One region of the Exiguobacterium sp. QJM3NY_9 genome, then DNA from elsewhere that is predicted to be linked to it. Evidence: predicted binding sites of a transcription regulator. Region 1 holds the regulator's gene; each other region holds the start of a gene.
The links. The regulator Rex, encoded in region 1, represses fermentation and respiration genes when NADH is low (regulators of the CRP and FNR family bind a similar motif). The targets are predictions, from matches to a motif close to TTGTGAAATATTTCACAA.
Positions count from the first base shown of each region.

Region 2: a site for Rex is predicted at 2,671-2,688, ahead of AC0VYQ_RS03220 (cytochrome C oxidase subunit II). Genes of this name have one in related genera too.
Region 3: a site for Rex is predicted at 1,706-1,723, ahead of adhE (bifunctional acetaldehyde-CoA/alcohol dehydrogenase). Genes of this name have one in related genera too.

Region 1 covers NZ_CM149679.1:2,778,367-2,783,112, reverse strand. The annotation lists gene AC0VYQ_RS14140 (flavin reductase family protein) at 1-58, shown strand, start outside; gene AC0VYQ_RS14135 (hypothetical protein) at 176-325, shown strand; gene AC0VYQ_RS14130 (hypothetical protein) at 556-948, opposite strand; gene AC0VYQ_RS14125 (ABC-F family ATP-binding cassette domain-containing protein) at 948-2,849, opposite strand; gene AC0VYQ_RS14120 (redox-sensing transcriptional repressor Rex) at 3,018-3,677, shown strand; gene AC0VYQ_RS14115 (twin-arginine translocase TatA/TatE family subunit) at 3,677-3,880, shown strand; gene tatC (twin-arginine translocase subunit TatC) at 3,888-4,667, shown strand.
Region 2 covers NZ_CM149679.1:651,021-655,766, reverse strand. The annotation lists gene AC0VYQ_RS03230 (b(o/a)3-type cytochrome-c oxidase subunit 1) at 307-1,998, opposite strand; gene AC0VYQ_RS03225 (cytochrome c oxidase subunit II) at 1,999-2,469, opposite strand; gene AC0VYQ_RS03220 (cytochrome C oxidase subunit II) at 2,482-2,595, opposite strand; gene AC0VYQ_RS03215 (Crp/Fnr family transcriptional regulator) at 3,243-3,950, opposite strand; gene AC0VYQ_RS03210 (CDP-glycerol glycerophosphotransferase family protein) at 4,115-4,746, opposite strand, start outside.
Region 3 covers NZ_CM149679.1:1,291,446-1,296,191, reverse strand. The annotation lists gene adhE (bifunctional acetaldehyde-CoA/alcohol dehydrogenase) at 1-1,561, opposite strand, end outside; gene AC0VYQ_RS06440 (beta-class carbonic anhydrase) at 1,894-2,445, shown strand; gene AC0VYQ_RS06435 (Na+/H+ antiporter family protein) at 2,588-3,910, shown strand; gene uptA (undecaprenyl phosphate transporter UptA) at 4,015-4,608, shown strand; gene AC0VYQ_RS06425 (hypothetical protein) at 4,664-4,746, shown strand, end outside.

The sequences.
Region 1 (4,746 bases):
AGGTAACGACTATGCGAAAGTCGGAGACATCTTTACAATTGCCCGACCGACGAGCTGAAGGCGGATTGACGAGTAGAACCAGTATTTTTTAGAAGCAAAAAGGCACGTCCCGAACGCGGGGCGTGCCTTCAGCGTATAGCCAAACTCTTATAAATCACGAAAATTCTACATGAGGATGCAATCAGTTCACGCTTCCCTGTCTCGCCTCGTCTTCAAAGCGGCAATCTTCCGCGCCGCTACAGCAGAGCTGCAGGGTCGCGACCGATTGCTTTTCGCTTTAAAAGCGATTCGAGACGGATTGCGCTCTAAACCGTCTGCAATCTAAAAAGCGTCACGTTTCGTTGACTCCTACGGGAAAAAGTGCGTTTTTAACGCGACTTGCCAGAGGCAGGCAAGACCCTGCTCGTTGTCCGCTAGGATCAAGGAGCAACGGCTTGCGCCTCGCCCGAGGTAATCAACGAAAACAGACGCTTGATTGTGATAGTACCTTGTCTACAGTCTAAAGGCACGTCCCGAACGCGGGACGTGCCTTTTTATGTCGGACAACTGAAGAAGTTACTCTGCATGGTGACGTTTTTCGTACTGGAAACCATCGAGTAGAAAAAAGAGAATCGCCAGTGCCCAAATCCCGAGACAGCTGATCAAAAAGGCGACGAGCGGTGACACGGCACCGTAATAGCTGATGATTAACGGGTCATTCAGTTCAACGAACATCTGGGTCGTCAGCAACGTACAGATTAATCCGGATAAGAGGCTGATGAAGAGACCACTCCACGTCTTAATCACGAGGCCGATCATGCACGAGATGAGGATGAACAACAGGACGACGGCATTAAAGGCATCCGGCCGGATGAAGGCCGACACGTAGTCGGCATACATCGGAACGAAATAGAGAACCCCGGACAATAACCCTTGAACGAGGTTGATGACATAGCTTTTCGAGCGCATTAGTGGAAACTCTCCCATCGTTCCATCAGTTCGAGGAGGTCCGTATCAATCTGATCCCGTTCTGCCGACAGCGCCGTCGCCTTCGGAATATCGTTGAAGACTTCCGGTTCGCAAAGCAGTTGTTCGATTTCAGTTGATCGAGTTTCCAGGCGTTCGATGTCTTGTTCGAGTTGTTCAAGCTGTTGTTTCTTTTTTCGTTCTTCTTTTTGCGCATCTTTGTCGATGCTTTTCGAAGCAGCGACTTTGATTGCTTTTTCTTCCTCTGCTTCGAGGCGGGCGATTTCTTCTTTCTCGGCCTTCTTCTCCATATAGTAAGAGTAGTCGCCGAGATAATCCGTCACACCTTCCGGGTTCATCTCGATGACGCGTGTCGCAACCCGGTCGATGAAGTAACGGTCGTGGGAGACGAACAGGAGCGTGCCTTCATAGTCGACAAGCGCGTTCTCAAGCACCATCTTCGAATCAAGATCGAGGTGATTGGTCGGCTCATCGAGAATGAGGACGTTCGTTTTGCGTAATTTTAACTTCGCGAGAGCGAGGCGTCCGCGCTCGCCGCCGGATAATTCATGAACGAGCTTGAAGACATCATCACCACTGAACAGGAATTGACCGAGGACGGACCGGACTTGTTGTTCCCGCATCAACGGCCACTCGTTCCAAATTTCATCGATGACCCGGTTGCGGTCGTTGAGCTCGGCTTGCTCCTGATCGTAGTAACCGACGGAAACGCCGGTCCCGAAACGATGTTCACCGAATAACGGTTTAATCCGGTTGACAAGAACTTTCAGTAACGTCGATTTTCCGATTCCGTTCGGACCAACGAGGGCGAGGGATTCGCCACGTTGTAAGCGGAACGTGATGCCTTTTGAGACGGCTTCTTCATAGCCGACCGCGAGTTGCGTGACTTGTAACACATCGTTCCCACTTTGTTTTTCAATCGGGAACGACAGGACGGTGCTGCGTTCATCCCCATCCGGACGATCAATCCGGTCGACTTTTTCAAGACGTTTGCGGACGCTTTGTGCGCGTTTCGTCGTCGTCGCCCGTGCGATGTTACGCTGGATGAAGTCTTGCATCTTCGCGATGTCTTCCTGTTGCTGTTCGAACTGCTTCATCTCTTGTTCATACAGTGCTGCCTTTTGTTCCAAGTACTTCGTGTAGTTGCCGGTAAACTTCCGGCAGACGTTGCGTGACAGTTCATAAACGACGTTGACGACCTGGTCGAGGAAATAACGATCGTGGGAGACGATCAAGACCGCTCCACGGTAACCAGCCAGGTAACTTTCGAGCCAAGAGAGTGTATCGATGTCGAGGTGGTTCGTCGGCTCGTCAAGAATCAACAGCTCAGGTGCCTGGAGCAACATCTTCGCCAGTGCGAGTCGCGTCCGTTGTCCACCGGATAGCGTCTGGATCCGGCGTGAATAATCGTCCGGATAAAAACGCATCCCGTGCAGGACGGAGCGGATGTTGGCTTCGAACTGATAACCGCCGGCGTCCGAGAAGTCATGTTGGGCCTGATCGTATGTTTTCAACAGACGGTCGTAAGCAACAGCATCATTCAAGATATGGTCCATCCCCATCTCAATCTCCATCCGACGGAGCGAACGTTCCTGCTCTTGCAGGTGCTCGAACACGGTCAACATTTCATTCCAGATCGTTTCATTCGACTCAAGACCACTGTCCTGGGCGAGGTAACCGATTTTCACTTCCTTACTCTTCATGATCTCACCAGAGTCATGACTGAGCTCTCCGGCGATGATTTTTAAAAGTGTCGATTTTCCGGCACCATTTCGTCCGACGAGCGCAATCCGGTCCCGCTCCTGCACTTCGAGTTTAATATTGTCTAAAATCGGCTCAACACCGAATGATTTTGATAGTTGGTTCACTTGTAAGAGAATCATAAAAACATCCATCCTTCCACCCTTTAGTCTATCATGAAAAAAACGCAGGAGTCCCGTGGAATATATTATTTGTTAGTCTATGTGAAGTGGTTTACAATCAAAGAGAATAGAATTCTTTGCATTGATTTGGGTGCCACGTCAGAACGTGGCCGAAGGGGGAACTGCAGTATGAATGGGCCAGACACAAAAATACCACAAGCGACGGCGAAACGACTGCCGTTATATTATCGTTTCATTCAGAGTCTTTATAACTCAGGCAAGCTGCGCGTCTCTTCAGCAGAGCTCAGTGAAGCGGTCAAAGTCGATTCAGCGACGATCCGCCGCGATTTTTCCTACTTTGGGGCGTTAGGGAAAAAAGGATACGGTTACAACGTACAACATCTATTGACGTTTTTCCGAAAGACACTGAATCAGGATGAAGTCACGAATGTGGCACTTGTCGGGGTCGGACATCTCGGAACGGCGTTTGCAAATTATAACTTTTTAAAGAATAATAGTACTCGGATAGTCGTTGCGTTTGATGCGGACGAAAACAAGGTCGGAACAACGACGCAAGACGTTCCTATCTATCATGTCTCTGACATGAAAGAGCAAATCGAAGCGAACAAGGTTGATGTCGCCATCTTGACGGTCCCATCCCAGTTCGCACAGTCAGTAGCGGATGAGTTAGTTGAGTATGGTGTGACCGGAATCCTGAACTTTACACCGGCGCGGTTGAACGTACCGGCCCACGTTCGGGTCCATCACATCGATTTGTCGATCGAGTTGCAGTCACTAGTTTATTTCATGAAGCATTATTCGCAATCAGCTGAAGGAGTGAAATCATAATGGAAAACTTAATCCCATTTACACTCGGTATTGGACCAGGAAGTATCGCTTTAATCGGTGCCGTCGCCTTGATCATCTTCGGACCGAAAAAGTTACCGGAGCTCGGTCGTGCTGCCGGTCAGACGTTAAAAGAGTTCAAGAGTGCGACAAACGGCATCATGGACGATGATAAAGACAAAAAGGATGAATCGAAAGAGAAGTGATTAAATTATGGCGATTGATCAAGAACAGAGTGTGACATCGCATCTAGACGAATTGCGAAAGCGGATCGTCTGGTCACTCATCATCGTCGTCGTCTTGTTCGCCGCGGCCTTTCCGCTCGTCCGACCGCTCGTGCGTTTTCTGCAGTCGGACCTGAAAGAGCTCGGCATCGGATTGAATGCCTTTAATGTGGCCGATCCCCTGATGTTGTACTTGAATTTAGCGTTCATCATCGCGGTCGTCCTGGCTTCACCATTTTGGATGTACCAGCTATGGGCGTTCATCCGACCCGGTTTATTCGAACAGGAACAAAAAGCGACCTTGACGTATATTCCGGTCACGTTTTTCTTATTTTTGTCCGGAATCGCGTTCTCTTATTTTTGGTTACTTCCGTTTCTACTCAAAGTATCGACGGAACTTGGGCAAGAGCTCGGCATCGAGCAAGTCATCGGGGTCGAAAACTATTTCAGTTTCTTAATCCGGCTGACGATTCCGTTCGGTATCTTGTTCCAACTGCCGGTCGTGACGATGTTCTTGACCCGTCTTGGACTCGTGACGCCATTGTTCATGCGGAAAAATCGGAAATATGCGTACTTTGCGCTGTTTGTCATCGCGGCTTTAATCTCACCACCGGATGTGACGTCACATCTGATGATTTCGGTACCGTTGTTCGTCCTCTATGAAATCAGCATCATGATTTCAGCCCGGACGTACAAAAAAGTACTGATTCTTGAGCAACAAGCGGAGCTTGAACGGCAAGCGGATTTGATGCGTGAGTTGAATAAGTAACAGTCTCCTCTCGGTCGTTTCGGCGACGGAGAGGTTTTTGTTTGGAAGCGCTCTTTTTATATTGAAAAAGTGAATCGAT
Region 2 (4,746 bases), 920 kb from region 1:
CTCTGAAAGTGCGTTAAAAACGCACTTTTTCCCGCAGGAGTCAACGAAAAGTGACGCTTTTCAAGTAATACCGTGAAGGAAATCCAGGCGTAGAGACGGTTTAGAGCGCGATCCGTCTCGAATCGCTTAGAACCCCGAAAAGCAATCGGTCGCGACCCTGCAGCTTTGCTGTAGCGGCGTGACCGGTTGCCGCTTTGAAGACGAGGCGAGACAGGAAAGCACGAACGGATTGCTTCTCAATATAGCATTTTCACCCTTCAGCGTGTATAAAAAGTGCTAGTAAGCTATCAGCACTTTTCGATAGGGCTACCAGAGTTTCCAACCTGGAGCTCCAGGAGGCGCATTATCAATCATGTGCCAAATCGGTACTGTGTAAGCAAACGCAATCAAAGCAAACGTCACGAAAATCCAAAGTTTCCAGTTCTCAAAGAAGAGTGGTGTCTTCATCGCTGCTTCCTCTGTTTCCGCGACAGGAAATTCAGTACTTCCTTTCGGTGTCCGGAAGGCCAGTTGGAACATCGCAAACAAGAATAAGAGGATTGAAATAAAGAGGATCGTACCACCGATTGCCATCGCAACGTGATAGGGAATCCAATCTGCGACGAGCGAATCTTTGAAATATGCCGCAGGACCCGTCCGTCTCGGATTGCCAAGCAAGCCTGAAATATGCATCGCAGTCGACATAAAGAGCATACCAATCGTCCACGTCGCCGTCTGGATGAGACCAATTGTATTAATCCGTTTTGTTAAGGTCCGTCCTCGTAATAATGGAACAAGCCAATAGGCCGTTCCAAAGAACGTCAACGCGACTGCAGCCCCGACTGTGATATGGAAGTGACCTGTCACCCATAAAGTGTTATGCACGACGATATTCAATTGGTGGGAAGCATTGACGACACCACCGGCTCCAGCCGGGATGAAGAACAACATGCCGACGAACGGTGCAAGAAAACGGACATCCCGGTACGGCATTTTCTTGATCCACCCAAATAGTCCGGTCGCACCTTGACGACGACCTGCTAGTTCGAATGTCGCAAACATCGAGAATGCTGTCATCAATGAAGGAATGATGACAAGGAACGTCAAGACGACTTGGATGTACTTCCAAAATGCTGAAATACCGGGTTCGAGCAACTGATGGTGAAAACCAACAGGGAACGAGAACAATAAGAACAGTAAAAATGACATCCGTGCTAAAGCATCTGAAAAAATCTTACCCCCGACAATCTTTGGAATGACTGTATACCAAACGATATACGCTGGCAATAACCAAAAATAGACGAGCGGATGACCAAAATACCAAAATAATGTCCGGGATAATTCGATCCCGACCTTATCCGTCCAACCGAGTGACAACGGCAAGAGTTGAAAGAGAATCGTTGCTGCGACACCTAGCGTGGCGATGACCCACAACAAAGCGGTCATGATACTCATGTAGGCTTGAAGTGGTGGATGGACACCCTTATGTTCTCGTTTGTAATCCGCGTACATCCGGAACATTGCGGCAGAAGAAACCCATGTTCCCACAACAAAGATCACGAGTCCGATATAAAAAACAGGGTGTGCCTTCAGCGGCGCATAAAATGTGTAGAGAACGGATGCTTCACCTGCTAACACCATCCATGTGACAAGGAGGACACCGACAATCATCAACCAGAATCCAACCCAGCCCAAGCGTCTCGGAAACTCTTCAAAACGCCCGAACGACTGTCCTAAAAATGAAAATAAAAGTCCAAATATGAATAATGTCGTAAAGACAATCGCAAGCATTAGTCCGTGAGCCGTCAGCAATTCATAATAACCGACTCCAGCAATTTCTGGAATAACTCCAGTACGGACGAGTGTCTGTAGTAGACCACATAGTCCACCGATCAGTAACGCCACAAGTGAAAAACTGACGTAGGCAAATCCGAGTTTTGCTTCTTTTAATCCAATCTCTCCTGCGGGGATTCCACGCTCCATCTCAAACTCCATTAATTTTTTCGAAATCGCATTCATTTATTCCACCACCTTAATCTTAGTCGACATCATGTGATGCGCCGATCCACAATATTCGTTACAGACAATTAAATATTCGCCAGCTTCTTTGAATGTGTACTCGATTGAATTGATATGTCCGGGAACGACCATCATATTGACGTTCGTCTTGACGATTTCAAATCCATGGACGACATCTTTAGACGTCACCAGAAAATCGACGGTCGCGCCTTTTTTGATAATCATGTCTTGCGGTGTGAACTGGAAAGCTTGTGAGACCATGACGGCCTCATATTTATTGTCGTCAATTTTTTTTAGACCCGGTTTATCAAATGGCTTCGTCTGATCGACTTGCGTCGGGTCAATCAATGTTGCATCCGACGGTGGTTGATTATCAGAAGCGAATGCTGATACGCCAATGATGATTAAAAAGACTGCCAACATGATACAACCGAATACTAACCATATTTTTTCTAAACGATGAATATGCACCCTGATTCCCCCTTATCTTGAAGTGAATAATAAAAAGATTGATCCCCACATTCCGATGATGACTCCGGCAACGATAAATACAGCGATAAACGTTCCCTTCAGTTCTGTATCTGATTTCTGACGCATGATTCGCATCTCCTTTCCGTCTTTGAATCGATAACTTAACCTACCTTTATTTTAGAAAAAGACACCCTTCGTAATATGTGATAAATGTCACACCAATTGTGACGATTTCGCGCTTTTCTTTTACAAAACACACATAAAGTTCACAACTTGTTACGTACTGAACATATTTTGAACCGCTACTGTTTGTGCGACACAAAAAAGGACCGCATTCAAAAAGAATGTGATCCTACAGCGTGTAGACAAACTATTATGAAGAGTGAACATACTATAAGAGGCAATCCGTTCGCGCGTCCCTGTCTCGCCTCGTCTTCAAAGCGGCGCGACCGACTGCTTTTCGCGGTTCTAAGCGATTCGAGGCGAATCGCGTGCTAAACCGTCTGCATGCCAGGCTTTCCGTCACGGTATTCCTATAAAAAGCGTCACATTTCGTTGACTCCTACGGGAAAAGCAACGAAAAAAGACGCTTGATCTTCCGATAGCACGTTGTCTACAGCCTGAAGGACCACATTCAAAAAGAATGTGATCCTAGACTGTTGATAAGTTCTTCTAAAGTTTAACGTGTTGCGGTTCCATCAAAAGGATGATGTTGGAGCAATTTTTAAGTCAGCTCCAACGTATGGCTCCGTAAGCTACCGCTCAAGTTAAGTTTAAATCCGGCAGACACCGACAGGACACCCTTCACAGTGGCAAAGATCGCGTAAATAGTTCGCATCATGAACGATGATTTTAGTCGTCGTCATCGAAATGACATTGTCTTTTTTCCACTGCGAAAACATCCGGTTGACCGTTTCACGTGGTGCCCCGATCAACTGACCGAGTTCAGTATCCGACGGCCGCTTCGAAATCACGTAATCGTCATCGACTTTTTTTCCGTCCATCGCAATCAGTCGTAAGAGTGTCGAAGCGAGTGCCCCTTGTTTCCCGAACAATAAGAGGTCACGTAACTTCGTTTCCGTTTGTTTTCGCATCAAGGCTTGCCAGCGCATGATATCTAATGCGAATGTTCCATCTTTTTTCATCAAATCTTCGAGTGTCGCTTTCGAGATGAAGCCAATGACACTGTCCTCCATCGTTTCGACACTATAGGAGCTTGGAAATGCTTCTCCGACATCGAATTCACCAAATAAGTCACCTTTGAAATATAAGAACATCATTAGCGGGCTACCTTTTTTCGTGAGCTTTGATAGTTTTACACCACCTTGTTTCACATAAAAAAGTTTATCGTTCATTTCCCCTTCCCAACAGACGATTGAGTCTTTTTTAAAAGATACCTCAGTCATGAACTCTTCAAGTAATTCACGTGTCTCACTCGACAACACGAACGTATTGGCTTCTGTCGTCCCACAAGTAAGCATCTCGCATTCTCCTTTCCGTAGCTTCTGCCTTCAGTATAGAACATCACAAGGGAAAATAGCGTTTTTTCAAAAGATTGTCAAACTTTGTTCAATATTTCACAATTAATCTGATTTTCTAAAGAAGATAGAGGTTTGCGCTCACTAAACAACTAACTAAATCATACTTACTTTTTTTTATAATAATCGTCAACAATACGTTCGACTGCATTTCCCGGATCTTTATCGTACCAAGATTTTTTAAACTGTTTCATCGCCAGCCGACTTTCATGTAACGCTTCTTCTGAATTTAGCCATACGAGAACATCACTCATCTGTTTTGTATAGTGGACAGGAAGAGGATGAGGATAATGACGAATAATCCCAGGATCTTTCCGATATGAGTCAATATCTGGCGTATAGAGAATAGTTGGAATATCAAGCAGACAACTTTCAAATGGAATCGATGAATAGTCTGTAATAAGTACGTCCGTTATTAGTAGATAGTCATTTACTGAAAATTCATCTGTTATTAGATGTATGTGACTTAGTTTATTTGAAAATAAAGATTGAACTGTTGGATGTAATTTAACGAGTACGGTCCACCCTTGATGAGTCAACTGCTCCAATTGCTGAACTACATCGATTTCTGAACCGTCATACTCTCGATAGGTTGGAGCATATAATAGAATACGTCGTTTTTCTTTTCCGTACCTCATTTTTAATTTGTGCCTAATTTTGTGACTCGACTCATTAAACCAATAATCAGTCCTTGGTATCCCTAAGGTTTTAAATCGATTTTTTGGCAGGCCAAACGGTT
Region 3 (4,746 bases), 1.5 Mb from region 1:
GTTCGACTTGGTCGAAAATCCGGTAGCTGACGCCTGCCGGTAAGTTGCGGATGACTTTATCCGCGTAGCCGAACTCGACCATCGCTTGATCGGTGACGATCAATGCCCGGGAGACATCTTGAATCGATTTCAAGTATTGGACTGAATTTTTTTCAAAGAAAATCTTTTCCGGTACTTTGAACCACTGCATGTTCACGCGTCGTCTCGCCACCTTCTTGACATTGAGTAGATGTTTCGCCGTTACGTTTTCAGAGACGGAGTTTTTCCCGTAAGAGCCGCAACCGAGTGTCAGTGATGGTGTCAATTCGTTATACAGATCACCAATCCCACCGTGTGCTGACGGGCTGTTGACGAGAATCCGGCAGGCTTTCATCCGCATTCCGAATGCCGTCATCAAGTCGTCATTCGTCGTGTGGATGACTGCCGTATGACCGAGGCCACCGATTTCAAGCATCCGTTCGGCGACATGGAACGCATCTTCCGTTGATTGGACGCTATACGCACCAAGGACAGGGCTTAGTTTTTCGTGTGAGAGGGGTTCTTCTGAGCCGACTTTTTCAAGTTCTGCGACAAGCATGACGGTATTGCTCGGGACGTCGATGCCGGCTTTTGCTGCGATCCAGGTTGCCGGTTTCCCGACGATGTCGGCATTGACGGCACATGTATCGGTTTTGATGACGAGCGCTTCGAGACGTTTTTTCTCATCTGCTGTACAGAAGTAGCAACCGAGTGCTTCCATCTCCGCCCGAACTTCCGCGTAGATTTCCTGATCGATGATGACCGCTTGCTCCGATGCACAAATCATGCCGTTATCAAACGTTTTGGAGAGGACAAGGTCACTGACGGCACGTTTGATTTTCGCTGTTTTTTCGATGTAACATGGAACGTTCCCTGGTCCGACACCGAGTGCCGGTTTTCCTGTTGAATAGGCTGATTTGACCATGCCGGCTCCGCCGGTCGCAAGGACCATCGCGATATCCGTATGGTTCATCAAGACTTTTGTTGCTTCGAGTGACGGTTGTTCGACCCACTGGATGCAGTCACGCGGTGCGCCTGCTTTGACAGCCGCGTCACGTAATGTTTTCGCTGCTTCGAGTGAGCAGTTTTGCGCTGACGGGTGGAAGGCGAAGATGATCGGGTTTCGTGTTTTAATCGCGATCAACGCTTTGAACATCGTCGTTGATGTCGGATTCGTCACAGGTGTGACGCCACAGACGACACCGACCGGTTCTGCGATATATGTTAGTCCGTTTTGAACATCTTCTTCTAAGATGCCGACCGTTTTTTCTTCACGGAGACTGTTATAGATATATTCCGTCGCAAACATATTTTTAATCATTTTATCTTCAAAGACACCACGTCCTGTTTCTTCTACGGCGAGTCGTGCCAGTTCAACGTGACGTTCGAGGCCGGCAAGCGCCATGTCACGGACGATCGTATCGATTTTCTCTTGATCAAATGTTAATAATTCTTGTAATGCAGTTTGACCTTTTGCAACGATTTTATTGATCGTTTGTTCGACAGGTGATACGTCTTGTTTGATTTTTTCTTTGACAGCCATGTTTGGTTTCCTCCCTATTTTGGAACGAATCTGAGTCTGCATTTCCCTACTAGATGTTAGGAATGCCAAGCTGATATTCAATAGTTTGTGCTTTCCTTCACAAATCAATCATACCGCCTTTCTGATGATTTGTGCATGACCATCCTGTGAACTATTTCACATCAATGAAAACGTTCTCATTCTCAAAAGGTGTTGTCGGACAAGGCATCCTTTTTGAATCCCTTGCCTGTGACTTTTCTCACAGCACCTATTTTCTTTGCTTGTCTGACGGACAAAACATCGTGTAATCTATTAAAAGATACATATTTATTTGTTTTGAAGGAGGAAGTTTCATGACAATCGTCAATCAAATGCTTGCGTTCAACGAACAATTCGTCGAAGAAAAACAATACGAACAATTCATCTCGGATAAATTCCCTGATAAAAAGGTCGTGATCTTAACGTGTATGGATGCCCGCTTGACGGAACTCCTCCCGCACGCGCTCGGTCTGAAAAACGGCGATGCGAAGATCATTAAAAATGCAGGGGCGGTTCTGTCACACCCATTCGGTTCCGTCATGCGCTCGATCCTCGTCGCCTTGTACGCACTCGGGGCGGAAGAAGTCATCGTCATCGGTCACCACGACTGCGGCATGAGTACGATCGATCCGGCAAACATGATTGCCGAGATGGAAGGACGTGGCATCAATCCGCAAGTCTTGCAGACACTCGAAGCATCCGGCGTCGACTTGAAACAATGGTTACGCGGGTTTACGTCAGTCGAAGAAAACGTCGGCCATTCCGTCGGTCTGATTAAAAACCATCCATTATTACCACCGGGCACGAACGTCCATGGACTCGTCATCGACCCCGGCACAGGGAAACTCGACCGCGTCGATTGCTAAACCTGTCTTTATATAGTAGAAAGGAGGTACGACCGACACCGGTCGTGCCTTTTCATGTTTTTTTCTTGACAGCAAAAAGAACGGTCTGTATGATACTTTAGTATAGTACAGTGATACCAAAAGAAAGTGTGGTTTTAAAGTTATGTTCAATGCTGTTGTTTTAGCCGTCATCCTGTTATTTGTCTTAGCCATCTTCCGTGTCCACATCGTCCTCGCGATGGTCATCAGCGCTCTCGTCGGTGGATTGCTCGGCGGTCTTGGTTTAACGAAAACGATTGAAAGCTTTTCGGGCGGCCTTGGAGCCGGCGCAGAAATTGCCCTCAGTTATGCCTTGCTTGGTGCGTTCGCCGTCGCCCTGTCGAAAACAGGTTTGCCGGACGCCCTTGCGCACAGTTTAATCGCTCGCTCAAAAGGAAGTGCCAATGCGACGTCGGTCAAGAAGTTAAAAGGGTTCATCATGTTCGCGATTTTATTACTCGCAATCAGTTCACAAAACGTCTTGCCGATTCACATCGCCTTCATTCCGATCATCATCCCGCCGTTACTCGGTCTGTTCAATGATTTGAAGATTGACCGGCGCCGGATGGCCATCATCATGACGTTTGGTCTCGTCACACCGTATATGTTTTTACCAATTGGTTTCGGTGATATCTATCTCAATCAGATTCTGTTACCGAACTTACAAGAAAACGGGATGGACACCGCTGGCGCATCGGTCATCAAAGCGATGGCAATCCCGGCGCTCGGGATGTTGTTCGGATTGTTACTCGGTCTATACAATTACCGGAAACCGCGTGAATATGAGATGCGGAACATCGCACCTGACGATTACGAGATTCCCGTCGTCACGAAATCCAAATTATTACTGAGTTCAATTGTCGTCATCGCGACGCTCGTCGTCCAGTTGACGACGGAATCGATGATCATCGCAGCGACAACCGGCCTCCTGCTCTTCCTCGTGTTACGACTCGTCCGCTTCAGTGAAGCAGACGATGTCATCACACGCGGTATGCGGATGATGTCGTTCATCGGATTCGTCATGATTTCAGCGAACGGCTTCTCAAACGTTTTACGTGAGACAGGTGATATCGAACCACTCGTCGAAAACTCAAAATCGTTGATGGGGGATTCGCAGCTCGTCGCTGCCTTCGTCATGTTATCGATCGGACTTCTCGTCACGGTCGGAATCGGTTCAAGTTTCTCGACGATTCCGGTCATCGCCGCCATTTTCGTCCCGCTTTGCATCCAGTACGGATTCAGTCTCGAGGCGACAATTGCCATCATCGGAACAGCCGGTGCACTCGGTGACGCCGGTAGTCCGGCAAGTGATTCAACACTCGGACCGACGAGCGGATTGAATGCTGACGGACAACACGATCACATGCGTGAAACGGTCATTCCGACATTCTTACACTACAACTTACCATTGTTGATTTTCGGTACGATCGCTGCCGTCATTCTTTAATGAAGAAATCATCTCGTTTTAACGACGGGATGATTTTTTTCTTTCCATTTCGCGCGGACTTCTCTAAAATGAAGGGATGAAGTGCAATTAAAGGAGTGTGGAACGTGTTATCTAGCGTCGTCAATACCGTCTTACTATATTTAGCTGACTTAGGTTATTTCGGAATCGCGCTTGGCTTGATGATTGAAATCATCCCGAGTGAGATCGTCTTATCCTATGGTGGGTTCATGATTTCTCAAGGAACGATCGGCTGGCCACTCGCTATCGTCGCCGCCGTCATCGGTGGATTGTTCTCGCAATTGTTTTTATACTGGTTCGCCCGTTACGGCGGTCGTCCCCTCATCTTGAAGTACGGAAAATATTTATTGATTACGGAACACCATCTTGATCTCGCGGAACGTTGGTTCGTCAAATACGGACAAGGTGTCATCTTCGGGGCACGGTTCATCCCCGTCGTCCGCCATGCGATTTCCATTCCGGCAGGTCTCGCCAAAATGGATCAAACAAAGTTCTCAATCTACACGATTCTCGCAATCATCCCGTGGTCGATTTTATTTCTCTATCTCGGTGAGACACTCGGAACGAACTGGCGCTCGATTAAAGACGTCGCCGCTCCCTATACGAACGGCATCTTAATCGCAGCGGTCGTCATGATCGTCTTGTACGTCGCCCTCAAGAAACGCCAACGTACGACGTAATCCGTTTACAGCCTGTCCTACTGCGACAGGCTTTTTTTAAAAGGAGTGATATCTATTGGAGACATCAAAAACCGTAACCATGCATCTGGATCGTGTCACCGCCTCACATATCCGTGGAACGCATATCGCGACGGGACT